3 regions of the Nocardia sp. CA-119907 genome follow, and region 3 is predicted to be linked to each of the others. Evidence: riboswitches for the same ligand, from Rfam matches in the RefSeq annotation. Region 3 holds a riboswitch; each other region holds the start of a gene.
The links. A riboswitch is a leader RNA that binds a small molecule or an ion and turns the genes downstream of it on or off. The one in region 3 is predicted to bind S-adenosylmethionine.
Positions count from the first base shown of each region.

Region 1 (7,752 bases), 3.2 Mb from region 3:
GGTGCGCACGCTGCCGATTGTGCCGACGCCGGTTCTCGAACCCGTGACGATCTGTATTCCGGCGCGCGACGAGGCGCGGCGGCTGCCCGAGCTGATCGATGATCTGCGGGGTCAGGTGGGGGTGCCACGGCTGCGGGTGCTGATTCTCGACGACGCGTCCAGCGACGGGACCGAAGCGGCGGCCGCGGAGGCGATCGCGGGTGATCGGCGATTCACGGTGATTCGATCCGAGGCCGAACCCGCACCGGGGTGGACCGGGAAGGCCGCGGCCTGTGCCCGGCTGGCCGAGCGGGCGGATGCGGCGGTGCTGATCTTCCTCGATGCCGATGTGCGGGTGGCCCCGCGCGCGATCGCCGCGGCGGTCGCCGAATTGCGGCGGAGTCGGGCCGCATTGTTATCGCCCTGGCCGTATCAGGTTGCCGAATCGGTTGCCGAAGCGCTGGTACAGCCGCTGCTGTGCTGGTCGTGGGCGGCGAGCCTGCCGATCGGGATCGCCAATCGGAGCCGCAGACCATCGACAGCGGTCGCCTGCGGCCAATTCCTCGTTTTCGATGCCACCGCCTATTTCGCCATCGGCGGTCACGCGGCGGTGGCCGCCAGCCCCACCGAGGATCTGGATATCGCTCGCGCCCTGCGCCGTTCCGGTCGCCGCACCGCGGTGGTCACGGCGGGTCGCGCCGCGCGCACCCGCATGTACCGGGACGCGACCGAACTCGAGGCGGGCTATACCCGCTGGCTGTGGTCGGCCTACGGCGGCACGACCGCCGGCGGCGCGGCCGTGGGAGCCATTGCGGCACTGGCCTATTGGATACCGCCGCTGGCCGCCGTCGCCGGTCGCGGCCGGCTGCGGGCCACCGGTCTCCTCGGCTACACCGCCGCGGTCACCAGTCGCCTACTCGCCCGCTCATTGGAAAGCGGCGCCCTTACCCGCGCCGATATCCTTGCCGCCCTGGCACACCCGGTCTCCATCGCCGCCTATCTCCGCCTGTGGTCCCGCTCGCGCCGAGCCCATCGCGCGAACACCCTGACCTGGAAATCCCGCCACCTCGACACCACCCACTGATCAAGATCAGGCCGAATCCATGGCGGTAATGCCCGACAGAGACCCCGCCATCAGTTCCACCGGATCCTGATCAACCCCGGAACCAGGCAGCCGCATGCCCGAAATCAGCTGACGCCACATCCGGGCCAGGGTCCAGCGGCGCGGCCTGGCGACCTCGGATGTTCGCCGGGCTCAGCGCACCGAGGTGATGCCGACGGTCGGCAGGAAGAAGCAGGGCTTGCCGGCGTTGTCGACGGTGCCGAACACCGCGGCCAGGACGGTGCCGGAACCGGTGTCGACGGGGACGGCGCGGATGCCGCCGGTGGGGAATGTGGCGAAGAAGTTCTCGAAGGCGCGTTCGGCGAGTGGTCGTATTTCGGCGGGGATTTCGGCGGGCACCATGGTTCGGACGACGTCGGAGAGCGGGCCCATGGCGGTGACGCCGCTGCGGCCATTGGCCAGATTCAGCCAGGCGACGTTCATGCCGGAGACGTTCGTGCTGTCGGTGGCTACGCCGTAGGGCATGAAGGTGAACAGGGTTTGGCCCGTCTTGACCGCGGAAAGGTCCAGTCCAGGAATGGCCACGGTGGTCTTGGGCCACGGCCCCGGGACAGCACCCGCGACGGCGGGGACCAGGCCGAGGGAGTTGCCGCTGGAGCAGAACGCCGCGGCCGCCGGGTACAGGAACGGGTCGATGCCCACAGCGCGCAGCGCCTCGACAGTGGCTTGGTAAGCACCGAACGCATCTCCGGGTGCGGCTTGGACGGACGGCGGGGTCGCCGCCGGGATTGCGGGTCCGGGTATCGGCGCCGGTACCGCGGCGGCGAGGCCGGGGGCGGCCAGCGTCAGCGCAGCCGCACCGGTCGCGATGGCGGTAAGCGTGGTCAGACGGCGCAGCAGGGTCACGTGAACCTCCTCATCGTCGGGCACGAATGAGGTCAGAGAGTACTCCAGCAAACCAACAGAACCGGGCTGATTTCGACCGGCAACGCCGTCGCGTCGCGCAACCCACCCGACCGTCACGATGGCACGCGGGGTACCCCCTCCAGGCGAAATACGCCGGAGGGACTACACCCGAAGCCTCGCGATCCACCGCACGACCCGGTCGATAATCCCTGTTCACAACCGTTCGGACAAGATCTGCGCTCACGCTGATTCGTACCCTTGTGCCGGACTTCGCCTGCTTCGCATGATATTTCGGCTAGACCGACCGACCCGTGCTCGGCGTCGGACACACCATCCAGAGCGACCGAGAGACCTGGCTCGTCGACGTCGCAGCAACCCCCCGGTCACCGGGTGCGGGTGCTTCCGCCGGGAACGATGGAGGAACCGAAATCATGAGCGCGTCCGTCGCATCCGATGCCCTCTCGGATGTTCCGATACCGGGTGCCCACACACCCGATGCCACGGCATCGGGTGCACCCGGCACTGCCGTAACCACCACCGGCGCACCGCCGATCGCCAGGACCTGGCATCCGTGGCGCTGGGTGATCAGCGCCGTCGCGCTGGTACTGCTCGCGCAGTTCGTCCATGGACTGGTCACCAATCCGGGCTGGGATTGGTCGACCTTCGCCAAGTACTTCACCGCGAAGTCGGTGCTATCGGCGCTGAAGGTCACCCTGGAGCTGACCCTGTGGGGTACGGCACTCGGATTCCTGATCGGCACCGCACTGGCAATCGCCCGGTTGTCGAATAATCCGGTGCTGCGGGTGATCTCGTGGGTCTATATCTGGGCGTTCCGCTCGATTCCGCTGATCGTGCAACTGCTGTTCTGGTTCAACATCGCCTACCTCTACAAAACGCTGTCGCTCGGCATCCCGTTCGGTCCTGGATTTCTCACCTTCGAGGTGAACGGGGTGATCAGCGGGTTCACCGCGGCGGTCATCGGCCTCGCATTGCATCAGGCCGCGTATTCGGCCGAGATCATCCGGGCCGGCTTCATCTCCGTCGATCCCGGACAGCTGGAAGCCGCCGCCGCGCTCGGGATTCCGCGGCTGCGACAGTTCCGCACCGTCATCGTCCCGCAGGCGATGCGCTCGATCCTGCCGAATGCGACCAATGAGGTGATCAGCCTGTTCAAGGGCACCTCGATCGTCTCGGTAATGGCGATCGCGGAACTCTTCTACCAGGTCCAGGTGATCTACGGACGCAATGGCCGGGTGGTGCCGCTGCTCATGGTCGCGACGGTCTGGTACATCGTGCTGACCACGATTCTCTCGGTGGCGCAGTACTACATCGAACGGCACTACGCCAAGGGCGCGCACCGCACACCGCCACCGACTCCGATCCAGCAGGTGTGGCACAAGCTGCGTGAAATCGCCGAAAGCGGTTCCGCCGCACCGCGCGGAGCCACCCGATGAGCGCGCCGGTCACCGAGACGATCGACACCAGCGTCGACCGGGCCGCCGCGGTAGCGGTTCGCGGCGTACGAAAGTCCTACGGCACCACCGAAGTTCTGCGCGGCATCGATCTGACGGTTCGGGCGGGTGAGGTGGTCACCGTGATCGGCCCGTCCGGCTCCGGCAAGTCGACGCTGCTGCGGGTGATCAACCATCTGGAGTCGCTGGACGCGGGCACCGTGCACATCGACGGCGAGCTGATCGGATATCGACTGCGCCGCAATAGGTTGCACGCGCTGTCGGATCGCGAGGTGCGCAAACAGCGTTCGCATATCGGCTTCGTCTTCCAGCAGTTCAACCTGTTCCCGCATCTGACGGTGCTCGACAATGTCACGCTCGCACCGATTTCCGCACAGGGCCGCCCGCGCCGGGAAGTCGAGCGCGAGGCCGAGCAACTGCTGGACCGTGTCGGCATCGGCGAACTGGCCGACGCCTATCCGCGTCGGCTGTCCGGCGGACAGCAGCAGCGGGTGGCCATTGCCCGGGCGTTGGCGCTGCGACCGCCGGTGATCCTGTTCGACGAACCGACCTCGGCACTGGATCCGGAACTCGTCGGCGAAGTCCTCGACGTGATCCGCGATCTCGCCGACGGCGGCACCGCGCTGGTGATCGTCACCCACGAAATCGGTTTCGCCCGTGAGGTGGCCGACACCGTCGTCTTCCTCGACGGCGGCGTGATCGTCGAACAGGGCCCGCCCGCCGCCGTACTCGATAACCCCCAGCACCCGCGCACCCGCGCATTTCTGTCCCGAGTCCGCTGAGCGCGGTGCGCGCTCCCGATGAACAGGTATTCAATGAAGCTCTCCGCCCTGGTCGGCCTGGCCGCCACGGTCGCGTTGCTGGCCACCGGCTGCGGCACCGACCCCGATGCGGAAAACTCCGCGCAGCCCGCCGGTTCGATCACCTTCGACCTGTCCCCCGGCCAGTCCGGCCGGATCCACGCGCCCAAGGTCGATGCCATCGCCGCCGAACTGCCGCAGGCCATTCGCGACCGCGGCACGCTGGTGGTCACCGGATCGGGCGGCGCGGCACCCCCGCTGCGGTTCTACGCCACCGACGATAAGACCATCGTCGGGTCCGAGGTCGATTTCGCCGCACTGATCGCCGACATTCTCGGTCTGAAACTCGTTGCGCAGGTGGCCGATTGGTCGCAGAACTTCGTGCGAGTCGACTCCGGCGAAGCGGATGTGTTCATCTCCAACGTCACCGTGACCGAGGAGCGCAAGGAGAAATACGACTTCGCCACCTACCGCAATGACACCGTCGCACTGGAGATCCCCAAGCAGAGCACGCTCGACTACAGGGATCGCAAGAGCCTGGCGGGTAGGCGGATCGGCGTCGGCAGCGGCACCAATCAGGAGCAGCTGCTGGTCAAGTGGAACGAGCAGAACGTCGCCGAGGGCCTGCCCGCGATCGATATCGCCTACTTCCAGCAGGTCACCGACTACTACCTGGCGCTGGCCTCGCAGCGCCTCGACGGCTACATCGGCCCCAATCCGTCCGCGATCTACCACAGCACCACCGCGAACCAGACCAAGATCGTCGCGACCTTCTCCGGCGCCGGTGACACGCTGCAAGGCGAAATCGGTGTGCTCACCAAGAAGGACAACGGTCTGATCGGCGCCATCAACAAGGCCATCGACAACGCCATCCAGACCGGCACCTACCAGCAGGTCATCGACCGGTGGGGGCTGAAGACCGAGACCGTGCCGAGCTCGCGGATCAATCCGCCCGGCCTACCGAAGAAGTCGTGATCGCAGATGAAATTCCTGCTGTTCACCCTCGTTACCCGGGTGCCCGACCCGAGCACCGGACGGCTGCCTGGGACCAGGGAGCGACTCACCAATGTCATCGACCAGGCTCGTCTCGCCGAGGAACTCGGCTACGACGGGTTCGCCGTCGGTGAGCGGCACGAGGATCCGTTCCTCTCGGCCGCGCCGCCGGTGCTCCTGTCCCATATCGCGGCGGTCACCTCCCGGCTCAGCCTGTTCACCGCGGTCACCACGCTGAGTCTGCTGGATCCGGTGCGCGCGTTCGAGGACTACTCGACTCTGGACAACCTCTCCGGCGGCCGCCTCGAACTGATCATCGGCAAGGGCAACGGTGCGGCACAGGCGAAGCTGTACCACGTCACCACCGAGGACCAGTGGGATCGCAATCGCGAAGGCTACGAACTGTTTCGGGCGCTATGGGACAGCGACAGCGTGACCTGGTCGGGTCGGTTCCGTCCGGAATTGGTCGAGGCCAAGGCCCTGCCGCGGCCGTGGCAGCCGCGCATCCGGATCTGGCACGGCAGCGCGACCAGCCGCGATTCGGTGGAACTCGCCGCGCGCCACGGTGACCCACTGTTCTCGGCCAATGTCACCAATCCGATCGAACCGTATGCCGAACTGGTGCGCCACTATCGGGAGCGCTGGGAGTACTACGGGCACGACCCGGCCGACGCCCTGGTCGGCGCGGGTACCGCCGGATTCCACGTGGCACGCACGTCCCAGCAGGCCCTCGATGTGTACCGCCCGATCTTCGAGGCGCGGCTGGCGCTGGCGCGCAAGCTCGGCCTGCCGATCGTCTTCGAGACCCTCGACGATTTCGTCGCACGCAGTTCGGCATTGGTCGGCAGTCCCGAGCAGGTGATCGACAAGGTGGGCCGCCAGCACGAGGCCTTCGGGCACGAGGTGATCCATCTGTCCGCCGAGCGCGACGGCCGCACCGAGGCCGAACATCGCGACAGTCTCGAACTCTTCCAGGCCGAGGTCGCGCCCGAACTGCGCCGCCGCATTCCGAGTAGGCCGCTGGCCAGCAACCGTGACGCCGCCGCAAACGGCCATGGTGCCGGGCGTCCCGGCACCGAATACGACATCGATTCCCGCGGCGAACTCGTCCGCACCGAAACATCTGGAGTACCACAGTGATCCGTCCCCGCCATCGCATCGCGGCCGTGGCCGCCGCCGTCACCGCGGCCGCGAGTCTGGCCGCCTGCGGCAGTGATTCGGCCTCGGGCGGCGCTGACGCGGGCCCGCCGAAGCCGGGCGGGACCTTGCGTTATGGCCTCTCCCAGGCGCCGACCTGCTCGGATCCGGCACAGGCCGGCACCAACCAGACGCTCTACGTGACCCGTCAGATCGTGGATTCGCTGACCGACCAGGATCCCAAGACCGGTGAGATCAAGCCCTGGCTGGCCAAGAGCTGGGAGATCTCACCCGACGCCAAGCTATTCACCTTCCACCTGGCCGACGGCATCACCTTCAGCGATGGCACACCGCTCACCGCGGATTCGGTGCGGAACACCTTCGATTCGGTGATCAAGCTAGGCGCGGCGAAAACACCGCTCGGCTCCAGCTATCTCACCAACTATGTCGGCACGACCGCGGTCGACAAGCTGACGGCCCGGGTCGAGTTCAGCAAGCCCAATGCCCAGTTCCTGCAGGCGTCCTCGACGGCTCAACTCGGCATTCAAGGCGATGCCACCACGGCCAAGCCTGCCGATCAGCGTTGCCTGGGCGACAATATCGGCAGCGGCCCGTTCACCTATGCGTCCTGGCGACAGGATGCCTCGGCGACCCTGGCCAAACGCGCGGGGTACAACTGGGGTTCGGCGGTCTTCGCCCATCAGGGCGAGGCCTACCTCGACAAGATCGAATTCACGGTCGTGCCCGAATCCGGTGTCCGCACCGGCAGTCTCATCTCCGGCCAGCTCGACGCGGTCAGCGACGCGCTGCCGCAGGACGCGCCGCAGATCGAGGCCGCGAGCGGTCGGGTGCTGAGCACCGCGAATCCCGGTGTGCCATTCGGCTTCCAGACCAATGTGACCAGGGGCCCGCTGCGCGATGCGGCGGTGCGCCAGGCACTGCTGCCAGCGATCGACCGGAAACAACTGGTGGACACCGTACTCGGTCCGCAGTTCAAACCCGCCACCAGCACATTGGCCAGCAGCACGCCCGGCTACCAGGATCTTTCGGCGCGGCTGGCCTATGACCCGGCCAAGGCGCGCGGCATCCTCGACCAGGCGGGCTGGACGCCCGGCGGTGACGGCATTCGCACGAAGAATGGTGATCGCCTGTCCTTCTCGGTGCTCTTCAGTCAGGCGTTCGCGGGCAACCAGGCCATTCTGGAGCTGGTACAGCAGCAGCTGCGCCAGATCGGTGTCGAGCTGAAGCTGGATCTGGTGTCGGGCCCGGAAAGCACGGCCCGGCAGAACCTCAAGGATTTCGACGCCACCTACTACAACACCACCCGCGCCGACGGTGACATCCTGCGCACCTCGTTCAGCGTCGACGGCCGCAATCTCAATGCCCGCGAACGCATCCCGGC
Region 1 is NZ_CP192091.1:7,041,302-7,049,053, forward strand. It holds gene ACQP2D_RS31430 (glycosyltransferase) at 1-1,063, shown strand, start outside; gene ACQP2D_RS31435 (hypothetical protein) at 1,235-1,948, opposite strand; SAM riboswitch class I at 2,276-2,369, shown strand; gene ACQP2D_RS31440 (amino acid ABC transporter permease) at 2,380-3,402, shown strand; gene ACQP2D_RS31445 (amino acid ABC transporter ATP-binding protein) at 3,399-4,202, shown strand; gene ACQP2D_RS31450 (ABC transporter substrate-binding protein) at 4,221-5,195, shown strand; gene ACQP2D_RS31455 (LLM class flavin-dependent oxidoreductase) at 5,202-6,353, shown strand; gene ACQP2D_RS31460 (ABC transporter substrate-binding protein) at 6,350-7,752, shown strand, end outside.
Region 1: it holds a riboswitch for S-adenosylmethionine, as region 3 does, so the genes downstream of both, ACQP2D_RS31440 (amino acid ABC transporter permease) here and ACQP2D_RS02415 (aminotransferase class V-fold PLP-dependent enzyme) in region 3, are expected to answer to the same signal.

Region 2 (7,752 bases), 1.7 Mb from region 3:
GTGCTCGTAGGTGAGGCCCGCGGCGTCGTACTGGGTCTTGAACTCGGTGTCGAAGACTTCCTGGAAGGTGTCCTTGAACATGCCGTCGTAGGCCTTGAGGATGGTGTTCTTCGTCGACATGTACACCGGGTAGTTCTGCTGCAGGCCGTAGTTGAGCGACGCGCGCGCGAAGTCCTCGATGGACTTCTTGAAGTTGTACATGCCCATGATGACGCCGCCGTCCTCGGGCATCTTCACGACTTCGTGCACGATCGGCTCGCTGCCGTCGTCCGGGGTGAAGGTGAGGGTGACCGTGCCGCCCTCGAACACCTTGAAGTCGGTGGCGCGGTACTGGTCACCGAACGCGTGACGGCCGATGATGATCGGCTTGGTCCAACCGGGAACCAGACGCGGCACATTCGAGATGATGATCGGCGCGCGGAAAATGGTGCCGCCGAGAATATTGCGGATGGTGCCGTTGGGCGAGCGCCACATCTTCTTCAGGCCGAATTCCTCGACCCGGGCCTCATCGGGGGTGATGGTGGCACATTTGACACCGACGCCGTGCTCTTTGATGGCGTTCGCGGCGTCGATGGTGACCTGGTCGTCGGTCTTGTCCCGATACTCGATGCCGAGGTCGTAGTACTCCAGGTTCACATCGAGATACGGGTGGATCAGCTTGTCCTTGATGAACTGCCAGATGATCCGGGTCATCTCGTCGCCGTCGAGTTCTACGACGGTGCCTTCAACCTTGATCTTGGACATGGATCTTCGTGTCCTCCTAGGATGGTGCCCTCATTGCACGGCCAGGCGAACACGCTTGTGAGCGGACCCTAGCTGTTCCAACAGACAACGTATATGTCCCGCGTTGTCCGCGAGACATGTGGTGCAAACAAGACAAGCGTACTGCTGCCATTGACCTCACCGCGCGGGCAGCCCCCGATGTGAAGACGCTCGAAATAGTTACCGACAAGTAGGTCGGCAGTGACGTGCGCCACCGCGAAATAGCAATGTCCGGGTATCCCGAAGGACACCCGGACAAGCTATTTCATGATCAGACCGCGACCGGAATCCGCGCGTCCTCCTCGGATCCCTCGATCAGGTTTTCCGGCTTGTCCCGAATCATCAACGCGATCACCGGAATTGCGGCGAGGAAGAATCCGGCGCCGACATAGAACGCGACGTCGTAGCTGTGGATCGAGGCACGGGCCATCAGGTTGTCGACCATCGGGTTGTTCTGCGCGAAGGTCTTGGCCGTCTGCACCGAGATCGTGGTGAGCAGCGCGGTACCGACCGCACCGCCGACCTGCTGAGCCGCGTTCAGCAGCGCACTGGCCACACCCGAGTCCTCCTCCTCGACCTGATGCAGCGCGACGGTCTGCATGCCGACGAACAGCGGGCCCATGCCGAGCGCGATCAGCACCTGCGCGGGCAGCACGCTGGCCGCGTAGCTGTCGCCGAAGCTCAGCTGCGCCAGCCACACCAGCCCGAGGACACCGAGCACGGCGCCCGCCACCATCAGCGGACGCGGGCCGAGCTTCGGCAGCAGCGCGCTGGTGACACCGGCGGAGATCGCGATGCCCGCCGGGAACGGCAGGAAGGCGAAGCCGGCCTTCAGCGACGAGTAGCCGAGGGTGATCTGGAAGTAGTAGCTCAGGAACAGGAACATCGCGAACATGGCGATCGGGATCAGCAATGCGGCGAGGAACGCGCCGCCGCGGTTGATCTCACCCGGAATATGCAGCGGCAGCAGCGGATTCGTCGAGCGGCGCTCGATGACGACGAAGGCGATCAGCAATGCGACACCGACGACGAGCAATCCGAGGGTGCTCCCGGCCAGCCAGCCGTCCTCGGCGGCGCGGCTGAATCCGTACACGATGGCGATCAGACCGAGCGTCACGGTGACCGCACCCGGCACGTCATAGCCGCCGGTGCGCGGCGTCGGCACATCCCGCACCACGAACGCCAGCGCGCCGAGCAGCGCGAGCAGTGCGATCGGGGTGTTCACCAGCAGGCACCAGCGCCACGAGGCGTACTCGGTCAGCGCCCCACCCGCGATCAGGCCGAGCGCCGCACCACCCGCGGAGATTCCGGCGAACACGCCGAATGCGGTCGCGCGCTCCTTCGCCTCGGTGAAGGTCACCGAGAGCAATGACAGCGCCGCCGGTGCGAGCAACGCCGCGAACGCGCCCTGCAGCGCACGCCCGGCAAACAGCTCGGCGCCGTTCTGCGCCAGACCGGCCACCGCGGATGCCCCGGCGAAGCCGACGAGACCGACGATGAAGATTCGGCGCCGCCCCATATAGTCGGCCAGCCGTCCGCCGAGCAGCAGCAGACCGCCGAAGATCAGTGTGTAGGCGGTGAGCATCCACTGCCTGTTGCCGTCGCTGATGTCGAGGTCCTGCTGCGCGAAGGGCAGCGAGATGGTCACGATGGTGGCGTCGAGAACCACCATGAGCTGGGCCAATGCAATCACACCCAGCGCCAGCCAGCGCGTCGAGCTGGCCTGTCTTCCTGGAACTTCCACCACTGTCGCGGTCTCGCTCACTGTCTTCTCCTAGCCGTCCGAAGTCGTGCAGTCATCCTGTCATCGACGGACATTTGTCGTCAAGAGAAAAATGTCGCATCACGACATTTGACTGTTAAGGACACGAAATGTCCCGATTGCGATAGCATGGGGCCATGCTCGAGTCATCGACGCCGATCGGCGCGAGCGCCGCAGCCGACAACGCTGTGCGCGCCACAGCAAACCCAGGGCTCGGTTCGTCCGGCGCCGGCGCGAGCGTGGGATTGCGCGAACGCAAGAAGCAGCAGACCCGGCTGCGCATCATCGAGGTCGCGTTGGACCTTTGCGACGCACAGGGATTCGACGCGACGACGGTCGAGCAGATCGCGAACGGCGCGGACGTGTCACCGCGCACCATCAACCGGTACTTCGACAGCAAAGAGGACATCGTCCTCGGGCCGGTCAAGGACTTCGGCCTCGCCATCGCCGAATGCCTGCGCGGACTTCCGGTCACCGGCAATGAACTGCTATCGCTGCGCGAGGCATTCCTGCAAGTCGTCGATCACGCCGCGGAAAGCGTCGATGGCCCCATTTCGTTCCGGCGCTTCCAGCAGATGCAGCGGATCCTGCGCAGCAGTCCGACGGTCAGCGCGCAGAGCATGGAACTCGCCGACGATAAGAACGTCGCGATCGCCGAAGCGATCGCCGACCGACTCGACACCCAGCCCGACGCGCTGCCGGTGCGCCTGGTCGTCGGCGCCTGGCAGCTGATCGGTCATCTCAGCATGGAATGTTCGAACTCGATCTTCGACGAGGCCGACACCTCGGCCGCCGCTGCCGACGCCCGCAACGCGTTCACCACATCATTCGACGAGTTCATGCGGGTGTGCACCGGGCGCACCGACGTCGCCGCGGCGGAAAACCGGTAACGGATTTCAGCCGCCGACCGCACTCCGGTTACCATGTCGGTCAGGTCATGAGTGCCAGCGCGAAGCCCCGGCTTGCTGGACGGCAACCCTCCAGCTGCGGTGGGGTGCTCCGGGTGATGACCGGGCTCTCGAAAGCCGAGAGCAAGCGCGCACTTCAGGAGGTTCCCGCCATGTGTTGTTGTCCGTCACCCGCATTCCGTTGAAACCTGCTGGCGAACAACCCCTTTGGAGCAAGACATGAGTGACCCCAACGCGTCCGCGACCGATATCGATTCCGCCGGAATCGATCCGGCGCAGTGGTCCTTCGAGACCAAGCAGATCCACGCGGGCCAGACGCCCGACGAGATCACCGGCGCACGCGCACTCCCGATCTACCAGACCACCTCGTACGCCTTCCGTGATACCGATCACGCGGCCGCACTGTTCGGGCTGGCCGAGCCGGGCAATATCTACACCCGGATCATGAACCCGACCCAGGATGTGGTCGAGCAGCGCATCGCCGCCCTGGAGGGCGGTGTCGCCGCGCTGTTGCTGGCCTCCGGTCAGGCCGCGGAGACCTACGCGATCCTCAATCTCGCCGCCGCTGGCGATCACATCGTCTCCAGCCCGCACCTCTACGGCGGCACCTACAACCTGTTCCACTACTCGCTGCCCAAGCTCGGCATCGAGGTGTCCTTCGTCGAGGATCCGGACGATCTCGAGCAGTGGCGCGCGGCGATCCGGCCGAATACCAAGGCCTTCTACGGCGAGACCATCGCCAACCCGAGCAGTGCGATCTTCGATATCCGCGGCATTTCCGCGATCGCGCACGCGGCGGGCCTGCCGCTGATCGTCGACAATACGGTCGCGACCCCGTACCTGATCCAGCCGCTGGCCCACGGCGCGGACATCGTCGTGCATTCGGCGACCAAGTACCTGGGCGGGCACGGTTCGGCGGTGGCCGGCGTGATCGTCGACGGCGGCGCCTTCGACTGGACCGTGCGCGACGCGCAGGGCGAATCCCGCTTCCCCGGTTTCACCACCCCGGACCCGAGCTACCACGGCGCGGTCTTCGCCGATCTCGGCGCTCCGGCCTATGCACTCAAGGCGCGGGTGCAGCTGCTGCGCGACCTCGGCGCGGCGATATCGCCGTTCAACGCGTTCCTGATCAGTCAGGGCATCGAAACGCTGAGCCTGCGGCTGGAGCGCCACGTCGCCAACGCACAGGCGGTCGCCGAATTCCTGAGCACGCATCCGGCCGTGGAATCGGTGTTCTACGCGGGCCTGCCGTCCTCGCCGTGGCATCGACGCGCCGCCGAACTGGCACCGAAGGGCGCGGGCGCGATCGTCGCGTTCGAACTGCGCGGCGGCGTCGATGCGGGCAAGAAGTTCGTGGACGCGTTAGCCCTGCACAGCCATGTAGCTAACATCGGGGATGTGCGTTCTCTCGTAATCCACCCGGCGTCCACGACACACTCGCAGTTGACGCCCGCTGAGCAACTGGCCTCCGGCGTCACCCCGGGGCTGGTCCGACTCGCCGTGGGCATCGAGGGGATCGATGACATCCTGGCCGATCTGCGAGCCGGTTTCGCGGCGGCTACGACGTGACTGTGAGTGCCGACCCGAGTACCGTCCGTTCGTCCGCGGTGGCCCTGCCACCGCCGGACGGGCGGCTCGGCATCATCGCCATCGGGGATGTGCGGCTGGAGAACGGCGCGGTCATCCCGGACGTCCATCTGGCCGTGCAGCGCTGGGGCGAGCTCTCCCCCATGCTGGACAATGTGGTGCTGGTCGAGCACGCGCTGACCGGTGACTCGCACGTCGTCGGGGTGCCCGACGATATCCACCCGCTGCCCGGCTGGTGGGACGGCATGGTCGGGCCCGGTGCGCCGGTGGATACCGACGAATGGTGCGTCGTCGCGACGAATGTGCTCGGCGGCTGCAAGGGCAGCACCGGCCCGTCATCGCTGGCACCGGACGGAAAGCCCTGGGGCGCAAGGTTTCCGGAGATCTCCATCCGCGATCAGGTGACCGCGGAAGCGGCGCTGCTCGATCTGCTCGGCATCGAGCGCCTTGCCGCCGTGGTCGGCGGTTCGATGGGCGGCATGCGCGTGCTGGAGTGGATGGTCGGCGCTCCCGATCGGGTCGGTTCCGCACTGGTGCTGGCCGTCGGCGCACGCGCCACCGCCGACCAGATCGGCACGCAGACAACGCAAATCGCCGCCATCAAGGCCGATCCGGACTGGCAGGGCGGCGATTATCATGACACCGACCGCGCCCCCATGGCCGGTATGGGCATCGCCCGGCGCATCGCGCACCTGACCTACCGGACCGAGGGCGAACTCGATCACCGGTTCGAGAACCACGCGCAGGGCGATGAGGATCCGTGGCACGGCGGCCGCTACGCGGTGCAGAGCTATCTGGACCACCAGGCCCAAAAGCTCTGTAGCCGTTTCGATCCCGCTACCTACGTGCTGCTCTCCGAGGCGATGAACCGCCACGATATCGGCCGCGGCCGCGGCGGCGTATCGGCCGCCCTGGCCGCCACTCCGGTCCCGTGCGTGGTCGGCGGTGTCGATTCCGATCGCCTGTACCCATTGCGAACCCAGCAGGAGTTGGCCGACGGCCTCCCCGGCTGCGAAGGTCTGGAAATCGTCCATTCCCGCGACGGACACGACGGCTTCCTCACCGAAGCGGCAGCGGTCTCGAAACTCCTGACCGAAACCATGCGCCTGGCCCGAATCAGCCGCACCCGCTGAACTCTCGCCGCGATGTTCAGCGGTTCGGCATCGGTGCCGCCCCGCGACGCCGGTCTGTCCGCGATCGATTGGTCGGGCAACAGCGCCCCGGGCCAGACCGCTGGGCCCGGGTGCTATTCGGTCTTGGGTGGGTCAGCCGAAGCTGCCGGTGCTCGGCTTGCCGGTTACGTCGACGGTGATGATGTCGGTGGTGGAGGCGTAGTCGTGGTTGCCGGTTGGGCGGTCGAAGGCGCAGGCGCCGCGGACGTGTACCTGGCCGGTGGGGAGGTTGCCGTTGCCCAGGGAGGTCTGGACCATCTTGCCGTCCGGAACGGCGAAGGAGGTCGGGTTGTTGCCGCCGAAGATTTCGCCGGTGTCGGCGTTGTAGACCCAGCACACGCCACGGTCGTTCGGGTTGTGGAATTTCGCCGAGACGGTTCCCGTCAGCGCGAAGACCTCTTCCATCACCGGGGGCTCCAGCCCGCTGGCGGTGGCGGTGGCGCCCGAGCCGAACGCGATCGCCATGGCAGGAAGCGCGGTCAGCGCGAGTACGGGAAGTCGTCGATTGGTCATGATCGAGATCATGCCATTCCCATCGGCTCACCCATGTTTTCCGGGTTGGGAAACCTGATCTAGTTGGACCGCAACATTATTCAGCTCGCAGGGCGCCTGCGTCGGGCGCGCCGACGAGCAACTGCACGATGGAGTGGACGAAGCCTTCGAGTCGCTCGCGGGGATATTCCTCCGGTGCGCTGACCGCGAGTCTGCCGAGCATTTCCGCGACGCTCAACAGCGAGTTGGTGAGCAGTCCGGAATCCATTCCCGCCCAGCGCGAATCGACCGCCATGCCCATGCGGACCAGCGACTCGGCCTGATCGAAGACGCCGGTGCGCGAATCGACAAGTGCCGCACGGTATTCGTCGGGGGCAGTGCCGGGTCCGGCGAGGATCAGCCGCCAGCGCGTCGGATTCTCCAGTGCGACACCGACAAATGCCGCAACGGTCGCGGAAGCGACCGCGACGGGGTCCGCGCCGAGCAGATCGGTCGGCAGCGTCGCGGCCACCTGCTCCAGGCCGCGTTCGCGTTCGCGTTCCAAGAGCGCCGCAACGAGTTCGGCGCGCGTCTTGAACACGGTGTACAGCACCGGTTTTCCGACACCGGCCTCGTGCGCGACCGCCTCCATGCTCAGTTCGTGCAGTTCCATTCGGCTCAGCACCGTGTAGGCGGCGTCGAGCAGTTGGGCACGACGCTCGTCGGGCGGCAGGCGGGGCGCGTATCGCCGTCGCGGCCGGTCCGGTGCGGCCGGCTTCGGCGCGGAACGCGATTTGGTCACTGTCGGGTTCACCTCCATTCGCATCCATCCTGTCAGCACCGGCGGCGGATTCGGAATCCGTCCACAGATAAATGCTACGGGGCCGTTGCATTGCCCGACCGCAATTGCTACGGTTGCGTTGTATTCGCCGCTCAGGGAAGGCGAGCAGGCAAAGGAGCAGCAGATGGCCTTCGATCCGACCACACTTCGCCGGGACGACTACGGATTCTTCGGCCCGGATTCGCCCAGTTGGAAGGTCTGGACCGCACCGACCGCGGTAATCGGCTTCCAGCGCGCGGTGGTCCTCGA
Region 2 is NZ_CP192091.1:8,501,812-8,509,563, forward strand. It holds gene ACQP2D_RS38455 (NADP-dependent isocitrate dehydrogenase) at 1-744, opposite strand, end outside; gene ACQP2D_RS38460 (MFS transporter) at 1,034-2,527, opposite strand; gene ACQP2D_RS38465 (TetR family transcriptional regulator) at 2,662-3,414, shown strand; SAM riboswitch class IV at 3,458-3,568, shown strand; gene ACQP2D_RS38470 (bifunctional o-acetylhomoserine/o-acetylserine sulfhydrylase) at 3,652-5,001, shown strand; gene metX (homoserine O-acetyltransferase MetX) at 4,998-6,152, shown strand; gene ACQP2D_RS38480 (hypothetical protein) at 6,285-6,704, opposite strand; gene ACQP2D_RS38485 (TetR/AcrR family transcriptional regulator) at 6,781-7,482, opposite strand; gene ACQP2D_RS38490 (oxygenase MpaB family protein) at 7,628-7,752, shown strand, end outside.
Region 2: it holds a riboswitch for S-adenosylmethionine, as region 3 does, so the genes downstream of both, ACQP2D_RS38470 (bifunctional o-acetylhomoserine/o-acetylserine sulfhydrylase) here and ACQP2D_RS02415 (aminotransferase class V-fold PLP-dependent enzyme) in region 3, are expected to answer to the same signal.

Region 3 (7,752 bases):
CCTTCAGCACCCCACCGGCCGCCGAAGTGTCGTGCGCGAGCAGCCCCTTCGCGAGCGCGGCATCGGCGGGATTGCTGCTCTGCGCACCCTCGACCACCGCGTGCTGGAAGGCCGGATCGGTGGCCGCGGACTGCATCTCGGTAGAGATATTCGGCGTCAGCTGCGCGAACAGAATCGACAGGAATACCGCGACACCCAGGGTGCCGCCGATCTGCCGGAAGAAGGTCGCCGCGGCGGTGGAGACGCCCATATCCTTGGGCGGCAACGCGTTCTGCAACGCCACGGTGAGCGGTTGCATCAGATTGCCGAGCCCGAATCCGGTGCAGAGCATGAAGATCATGGCGACCCACAGCGGGCTGTCGGCATTCAGGAAATGCAACAGGAAAAGGCCCAGCGTCAGCATGGTCGCACCGATGACCGGGAAGATCCGGTAGCGCCCGGTCCGCGAGATCAACTGGCCGGAAACGATCGAGCCGGTCATCATGCCGAGCACCATCGGCAGCAGCTGCAGACCCGCCATCGTCGGGCTGGCCCCGCGCACCACCTGCAGGTACTGCGGCAGCAGCGAGATACCGCCGAACATGGCGGCGCCGACCACGAACGAAATCAGCACGCCGAGTGCGAACGTCCCATTGGCGAACATCCGCAGCGGAATCAGCGCCTTATCCCGCATCGCCTTCTCGACCAGCACGAACCCGATGACGCCGAGCACGCCGATCACATAACAGAGAATGGATCGTCCACTGCCCCAACCCCATTCGCGTCCCTGCTCGGCGACAATGAGCAGCGGCACCATGCCGATGGCGAGTACCAGCACACCCCACCAGTCGACCCGGTCGGTGGAGTGCGGCCGCTTCGGCAGCTTGAGCACCCTGGAGACGACCGCGAGCGCGATCAGGCCGACCGGCACATTCACCAGGAAGACCCAGCGCCAGCCGCTGACCCCGAGGATGGTGTCCTGTCCGGCGAGCACACCGCCGAGCACCGGGCCGATCACGCTCGAGGTGCCGAATACCGCGAGGAAGTAGCCCTGGTACTTGGCGCGTTCACGCGGGCTGAGGATATCGCCGAGGATGGTCAGCGCCAGCGACATCAGACCACCCGCGCCGAGTCCCTGGAACGCGCGGAACGCCGCCAGCTGGTACATCGACTGCGCCATCGTGCACAGCAGCGAACCGATCACGAAGATCGAGATGGCCGCCATGAAGAACGGCTTGCGGCCGAACATATCGGACAACTTGCCGTACAGCGGCGTCGCGAGCGTCGCGGTGATCAGATAGGCGGTGGTCGCCCACGCCTGCATCGAATAGCCGCTGAGATCGTCGGCAATGGTGCGGATCGAGGTGGAGACGATCGTCTGGTCCAAGGCCGCGAGCAGCATGCCGAGCATCAGACCGCTGAGAATGGTCAGGATCTGCCGGTGGGTGAAACCCGTGGACTCCTCCACGGTGGCCGGTGCTGTCACGAGTCGTTCTCCATCTCGAATCTGTACAGGTTCTGGTCGTTGCGGATGGCCGCGATCATGGCGGGCTTGGCCAGCTCGTAGTCGTCGACGAACTGTCGAAGCAGCCCGGCGAAGGCGACCCGGTCCTGCGGCGTCCAGGCCGCCATCACCCGGGTCAGGTTTTCGTGCCGGCGCCTGCGGATCCGCTCGGCGACCTCGCGACCGAGCTCGGTGACGGCCAGCACGGTGGCGCGGCCGTCATTGCGATCGGCCTGCCGCTCGACCAGTTGCCGCTCGACCAGGTGGGCGACGTGCCGACTGATCGTCGACGCATCCGAATGCACCGCGTCGGCGAGTGCGCCCGAGCGCATCGGCCCGTCACAGAGCAGCCGGAACAAGATCGCGAATGCCGCGGGATCCACACCGTCCCTGGTTCGCAGCTGCGCGGCCGTCCGATCGCGGATCCGCTGCAGCCGGGTGAGCTGAATCGCGATCGTGTCGACCGACCGCTCGTCCTCATCCACTGGACTCACCTTTACTTGCGTCAATCAATTAGTTGCGTGATACAAGTATGTAGACGACCTAGCGGCTAGGGCAAGCAATTAAACGGCCTTTACCGGCCCTTGAACTCTGGGGCGCGCTTCTCGAAGACCGACTGGATGGCCTCGGTCAGATCCTCGGACGGCAGGAATGCAGAGTTCCACGCGGAGACATAGCGCAGCCCGGCCGCCACCTGATCCTTGGTGCGCTGCTCGAGCACATCCTTGGCGCCCTGCACCACCAGCGGCGGGTTCGCGGCGATCTCGCGCGCGGTGGCGTGCGCCGCGTCCAGTGCCGCATCCTGATCGGCGAACACGTCATTGACCAGGCCGATCTTCTCGGCACGCGCCGCGTCGATGTCCTTGCCGGTGTAGGCGAGTTCGCGCAGATGCCCCTCGCCGATGATGCCGGGCAGCCGGTGCAGCGACCCGATATCGGCGACGATCGCGACCTTCGCCTCGCGCAGGCTGAACTTCGCGTCCGCGCTCGCATAGCGGATATCGGCGGCGGCGATCAGATCCAGCCCGCCACCGATGCACCAGCCGGAGATCGCGGCGATGACCGGCTTGCGGCAATCGGCCACCGCGGTCACCGAGGCCTGCATCCGGCGCACTTCGTAGAGGAAGTCGGTGCGCGGCGCGGCCAGGGCCCTATCCGCCATCAGCGGACCGAACGTCCCGGCCATCGCGGGCAGGTCAAGTCCGTAGGAGAAGTGTTTGCCGGAACCGGTGAGCACAATGGCACGGACCTCGGGATCGGCGTCCAGGCCGCGGAAGATCTCCGGCAGCTCCCGCCAGAAGTCCGGACCCATCGCATTGCCCTTGCCGGGACCGGTCAGTGTGACCTGCGCGACATGGTCTTTGGTTTCAACGGCGAAAGCCTGCCAATCAGTCATTTGTACAGCGTATCGAGACAGTCGTCTGCGGACTCTCGCAACCACCACGGAGCGAGTCTTACGAGCGACGTTCGCGGCCCGTCTCGCGTCCGAGCCGTCGAAGTACATACACCGCAGGCATGAGCCTCAGCCGCTGGACGGCGCACCTCCGACACCGAACTACCCGCTCGAGGCGACCACCACGGAGCGAGTCTTACGAGCGACCGTTCGCGGCCCGTCTCGCGTCCGAGCCGTCGAAGCGCATGCGCCGCAGGCGCGAGTCTCGACGGCTCGGACGCGAGACAAAAGGGGGCCGCGAACACGCCGCGCCGCAGGCGCGGCAAATCCAACACAGCATGTAAATGCTGTGCAAATGTTGGTGTGGCGCACTGGTTCACCCATCGGCGCCGGCCGCATGATGGTCGAGTCAGCAAACCCCGCATCATCGGGCTGGGAGGCCATCGTGCTGATGCATCAAGGAATAGGGCTTGACCGTTTCAACGCGATGACTCGCGCCCGTGCCGTCCACGCGCTGTTCGAAGTCTGCTGCAATGTCACCTGGGCGGCCACGCTCGCCGACGCCCGGCCCTACCCGGATCGCGATGCGCTGCTGGCCACGGCGGATGTCGAACTGCTCGCACTCTCTCAATCCGATCTCGATCGCGCCTTCGATGCGGTTGTGCACGAACAGGTCTCGCAGCGCAACGTGAGTGAGCTGGCCCGGGTGGTGCACGACCGGATCGACCGGATGCTCGGACCCACCGACGGATATCCCGAATACTGACCGAGCGAAACTCGTCCGGCGTATTGCCCGCAATCGCTCTACTCTGGATCCATGCGCAGGTCGCTTCCACCAGTCGCATGCCGGGTCGCGGATACCCTGATCGCGCGCGGCCACCATGGTGTCATCGTCACTCAGCCCGCCCCCACGCCCACCGCCGCCGATGCCGCACGGGCACTCGGCGTCGATGTGGGTGCCATCACGAAATCCCTGGTGTTCCTGCTCGATGAGGATCCGGTGCTGCTGCTGGTCTCCGGCGCGCATCAGGTGGATCTGGCGAACACCGGCGCGCGGCTGGAAGGCACACTCACCCCTGCCCCCATCGATATGGTGCAGCAGGTGACCGGTCAGCCCATCGGCGGCATCGCGCCGGTCGGCCACCCCACCAACCTGCCGACCTGGGTGGACAACGCGCTATCGGCGCACCGGGAGGTGTGGGCCGCGGGCGGCGTTCCGAATACCGTGTTCCGCACCTCGTTTCGGGAACTGGTGCGCATTACCGCCGGACTTCCGATCGACGTGGATTGAATTCCGTGCCCGCTCGGGAACAGTGCGGACCGCGCAAGGGAGATCAGTCCAACAACCATGCGACGGCCCATTACCGACAAACCCGGCGTAGTTTCGTCATGTGACTGATGCTCAACCGCCTGCCACGGACATCCAGATTCCCGATGATCTGAGCGGCATCACCGCCGAGCAGTACCGCGCTTCCATGCGGCACTATCCCGCGGGCGTCACCGTGGTCACCCTCGGCTCGGAAAACGGTCCGGTCGGCTTTACCGCCACCTCATTCGCATCGCTGTCCCTGGAGCCCCCGCTGGTCTCCTTCAATATCGCCCACACCTCGTCGAGCCTGACCGCGCTGCGGGCGGCCGAGTCCGTGGTCATCCATTTCCTCGGCGAACATCAGCACGATCTGGCCCAACGCTTCGCCCGCACCGCCGATCAACGCTTCACCGATCGCTCGCTATGGACCACCCTGGACACCGGCGAACCGGTACTGCACGGCACCCCCATCTGGATCCGGGCCACCATTCAGCAGCTGATCCCGATCGGTGACCACACCTTCGTCGTCGGCCTGGTCACCCGGGTGCGCGACAGCACCGAGGAACAGCCCGCCGCCGCGCCACTGCTCTACTACCGCGGCCGCTACTACCGCCCGACCTCGCTCGAGGACTGAGCTCGGTCGAATTCTGCTGGGCAGCAATAGCGTTCGATCGTTCCCTGCGCGGTGAAGTTCTCGGAACGAAGTCGGCGGCGTTAGCCGATCACGCAGGGCGCGGCGCCGTCCGTGGCATGGGTGCTGGTGAAGGGGCGGGTCTCGGGGGTCGGATTCCACTGCCCATCGGTGCAGGCGTAGTTCCAGCTCGCGCCCTTGGCAACGAGGGTGGCGATGGCATCGATCAGGCGGTCCACATCGGCGGAGCTGGTGCCGAGGCCGATGCTGGCGCGCAGAGCGCCATCGAGGCCGAGGCGCGCGAGCAAGGGATGGGCGCAGAAGCGGCCGTCGCGAATGCCGATGCCGTGCTCGGCGGAGAGGTAGGCCGCGACCTGGCCGGGGACGAAACCATCCAGGGTGAAGGCGACAATGCCGACGATGTCCGGACTGTCGTCCCAGATGCGCAGCAGGTTGACGCCCGGAATGGCGGACAGGCCGGTGCGCAGCCGATCGGCGAGCAGATGTTCGTGAGTGGCGAGGGATTCGGAATCGATCGCACAGAGCGCGTCACATGCGGCGGCGAGCGCGGCCGCACCGAGGACATTCGGGGAACCGGCCTCATGACGCTGTGGAGCGGATGCCCACTCCGTGCGGGTGACGCCGACCTCGCGGACCGCGCCGCCGCCCGCCAGATACGGTTCGGCGGCATCGAGCCAATCCTGGCGTCCGACGAGCACTCCCGCGCCGAACGGCGCGTAGAGCTTGTGACCGGAAAAGGCGAGGTAGTCGATACCGGTGTCGCGCAGGCTGATTCGACGATGCGGTGCCAGTTGCGCGGCATCGACCAGGATGCGGGCTCCGCACTGGTGGGCGATAGTGGCCAGGCGCTCCAGGGGCAGGACCTCACCGGTCACATTGGAGGCGCCGGTGACCGCGAGCAATGCGGCTGGCCTACTGCACAATTCGGCGATGAGCTGACGGATGGTCTCCTCGACGGTCGCCGCGGCCCGCACGACGCGGCGGCCGTGCCGGGTCCACGCCAGGAAGTTCGCGTGATGCTCGATATCCAGCACCACGGTGTCGCCGGGGACGCAGGCGGCGAGCAGGTTGAGCGAATCGGTGGTGTTGCGGGTGAATACCACCACCTGGTCGTCGGCGGCATCGAGGAAACGCGTGACCGAACCGCGGGCGGCTTCGTAGCACTCGGTGGAGATCCGCGAGGCGTAACCCGCGCCGCGGTGCACACTCGCGTAGTACGGCAGCAGTTGCTGCACCCGGTCGGTGACCTGCGCCAGTGCCGGTGCGCTCGCGGCGTAGTCGAAGTTGGCGTAGGTGGTCGTCCCGCCCTGGACCAGCGGCACCCGGAGGTCGTCACCGGAGACCCGGGCGAAGGCGGAACAGGTCTGGTCAACAACAGCAGCCATCACAAAATCCCATCGGCTATGGGACCCGTAATCAGGTGATTATCCGAGTCCGCGCTTGCCGCACCCGGTCGGGCTGCGGCCCGGTCGATCACCCGGAGCACCCCACCGCGGAGGAGGGTTGCCGACCAGCTAGCCGGGGCTTGACGCTGGTACTCATGACCTGAACCGAGATTGGCAGATGCCGCACCGCTGTGTCAACCGCCGTTTTCGTCGCCCCTTCAATGCATATCCATGCACTCAAATAAATAACCTTGCAAAGCCGGACGATCTGCGATCTCATCGAGTGGTGACGCTTTCCCTGCTGCTCAGCTTTATCGGTCTGTGCGTTCTGCTGTCGATCACGCCCGGTCCGGACTCGTTCCTGGTGCTGCGATTCTCGATCGTGGACGCACGACCTGGCATCGCCGCGGCAATCGGTTCGGCACTGGGCGGCATCGTCTGGGCGGTGGTGGTCGCGGCCGGGGTCGCCGCACTGCTGGAACAGTCCGCGACCGCCTACCGGATGCTCAAGGTCATCGGCGGAATCTACTTGGTGTACTTGGGAGTTCGGGCGTTGGTCGAGCACCGCAAGGAGCGCGGGACCGACACCGCGCAGGTGTCCGGTCAGCCGGGCACGGACGCGGCGACCTCAGTTCGCTCGGCATTCGCCGCGGGGCTGGTGTCGTGCATGTTCAACCCGAAGGTCGGGCTGTTCTACCTGGCGGTGCTGCCGCAATTCCTCACCGATGTCACCTTCGCGAACACCCTCGCGCTCGGCGCCATCGAATGCAGCATCGCGGCCGTGGAGATGATCCTGCTCGCCCTGCTGGCCTCCCGGGCGGTGGCCATGCTGCGCCGCCCCCGGGTTCGCGATCGGCTCGAGCAGATCAGCGCGGCCATCCTCGCGGCACTCGGGATCGGCACCGCCGCGTCGGCCGCGTAATCCATTGCGCGCCTTGTCGATGGCCACCTCGGGTAGCCGTCGACAAGGCGCACGGCGTCGCTAGTTCGGCTGAATCTCCTTGCGCCACAGCAGCACCGACGCGATCAGCGAAACCACCGCGGCGGCGGTGAGCCACCAGAACGCCTGCCGGAACCCGGCATCCACCGGCAATCCGGCGGCGGCTGCGCGATACAGCACCACCGCCAGCAATGCCGCTCCGATCGACCCGCCGACCCGCTGCAGAATATTGACGAACGATGCCGCATCGGGCATCTGCTGGGGCCGCACCGCGGCATAGGCCGCGGCGACGATGGGCATCCCGGTCAACCCGGTCGCCATGCCGCGAATCAGCAAAAGCGCCTGTATCACAACAGGATTCATCGAGGCATCGCCGAGCGCGAACGGCACCGTGACGGCGACCGTGACCGCACTGCCGACCACCGCGACAACACCACCGCCGTACCGATCGGTCAACCGGCCGCCGATCGGCATCGCGATAATGCCGCCGAGCCCGAACGACATCAGCAGCAATCCGGTCGCTATCAGACCATCGCGGTGCAGGACCTGAAAGTACAACGGCAGCACCAGCATCGACCCGAACATCGAGG
Region 3 is NZ_CP192091.1:527,752-535,503, reverse strand. It holds gene ACQP2D_RS02445 (MDR family MFS transporter) at 1-1,465, opposite strand, end outside; gene ACQP2D_RS02440 (MarR family winged helix-turn-helix transcriptional regulator) at 1,462-1,968, opposite strand; gene ACQP2D_RS02435 (crotonase/enoyl-CoA hydratase family protein) at 2,058-2,879, opposite strand; gene ACQP2D_RS02430 (2-oxo-4-hydroxy-4-carboxy-5-ureidoimidazoline decarboxylase) at 3,364-3,642, shown strand; gene ACQP2D_RS02425 (YbaK/EbsC family protein) at 3,694-4,167, shown strand; gene ACQP2D_RS02420 (flavin reductase family protein) at 4,352-4,819, shown strand; gene ACQP2D_RS02415 (aminotransferase class V-fold PLP-dependent enzyme) at 4,900-6,222, opposite strand; SAM riboswitch class IV at 6,269-6,383, opposite strand; gene ACQP2D_RS02410 (LysE family translocator) at 6,509-7,144, shown strand; gene ACQP2D_RS02405 (DHA2 family efflux MFS transporter permease subunit) at 7,205-7,752, opposite strand, start outside.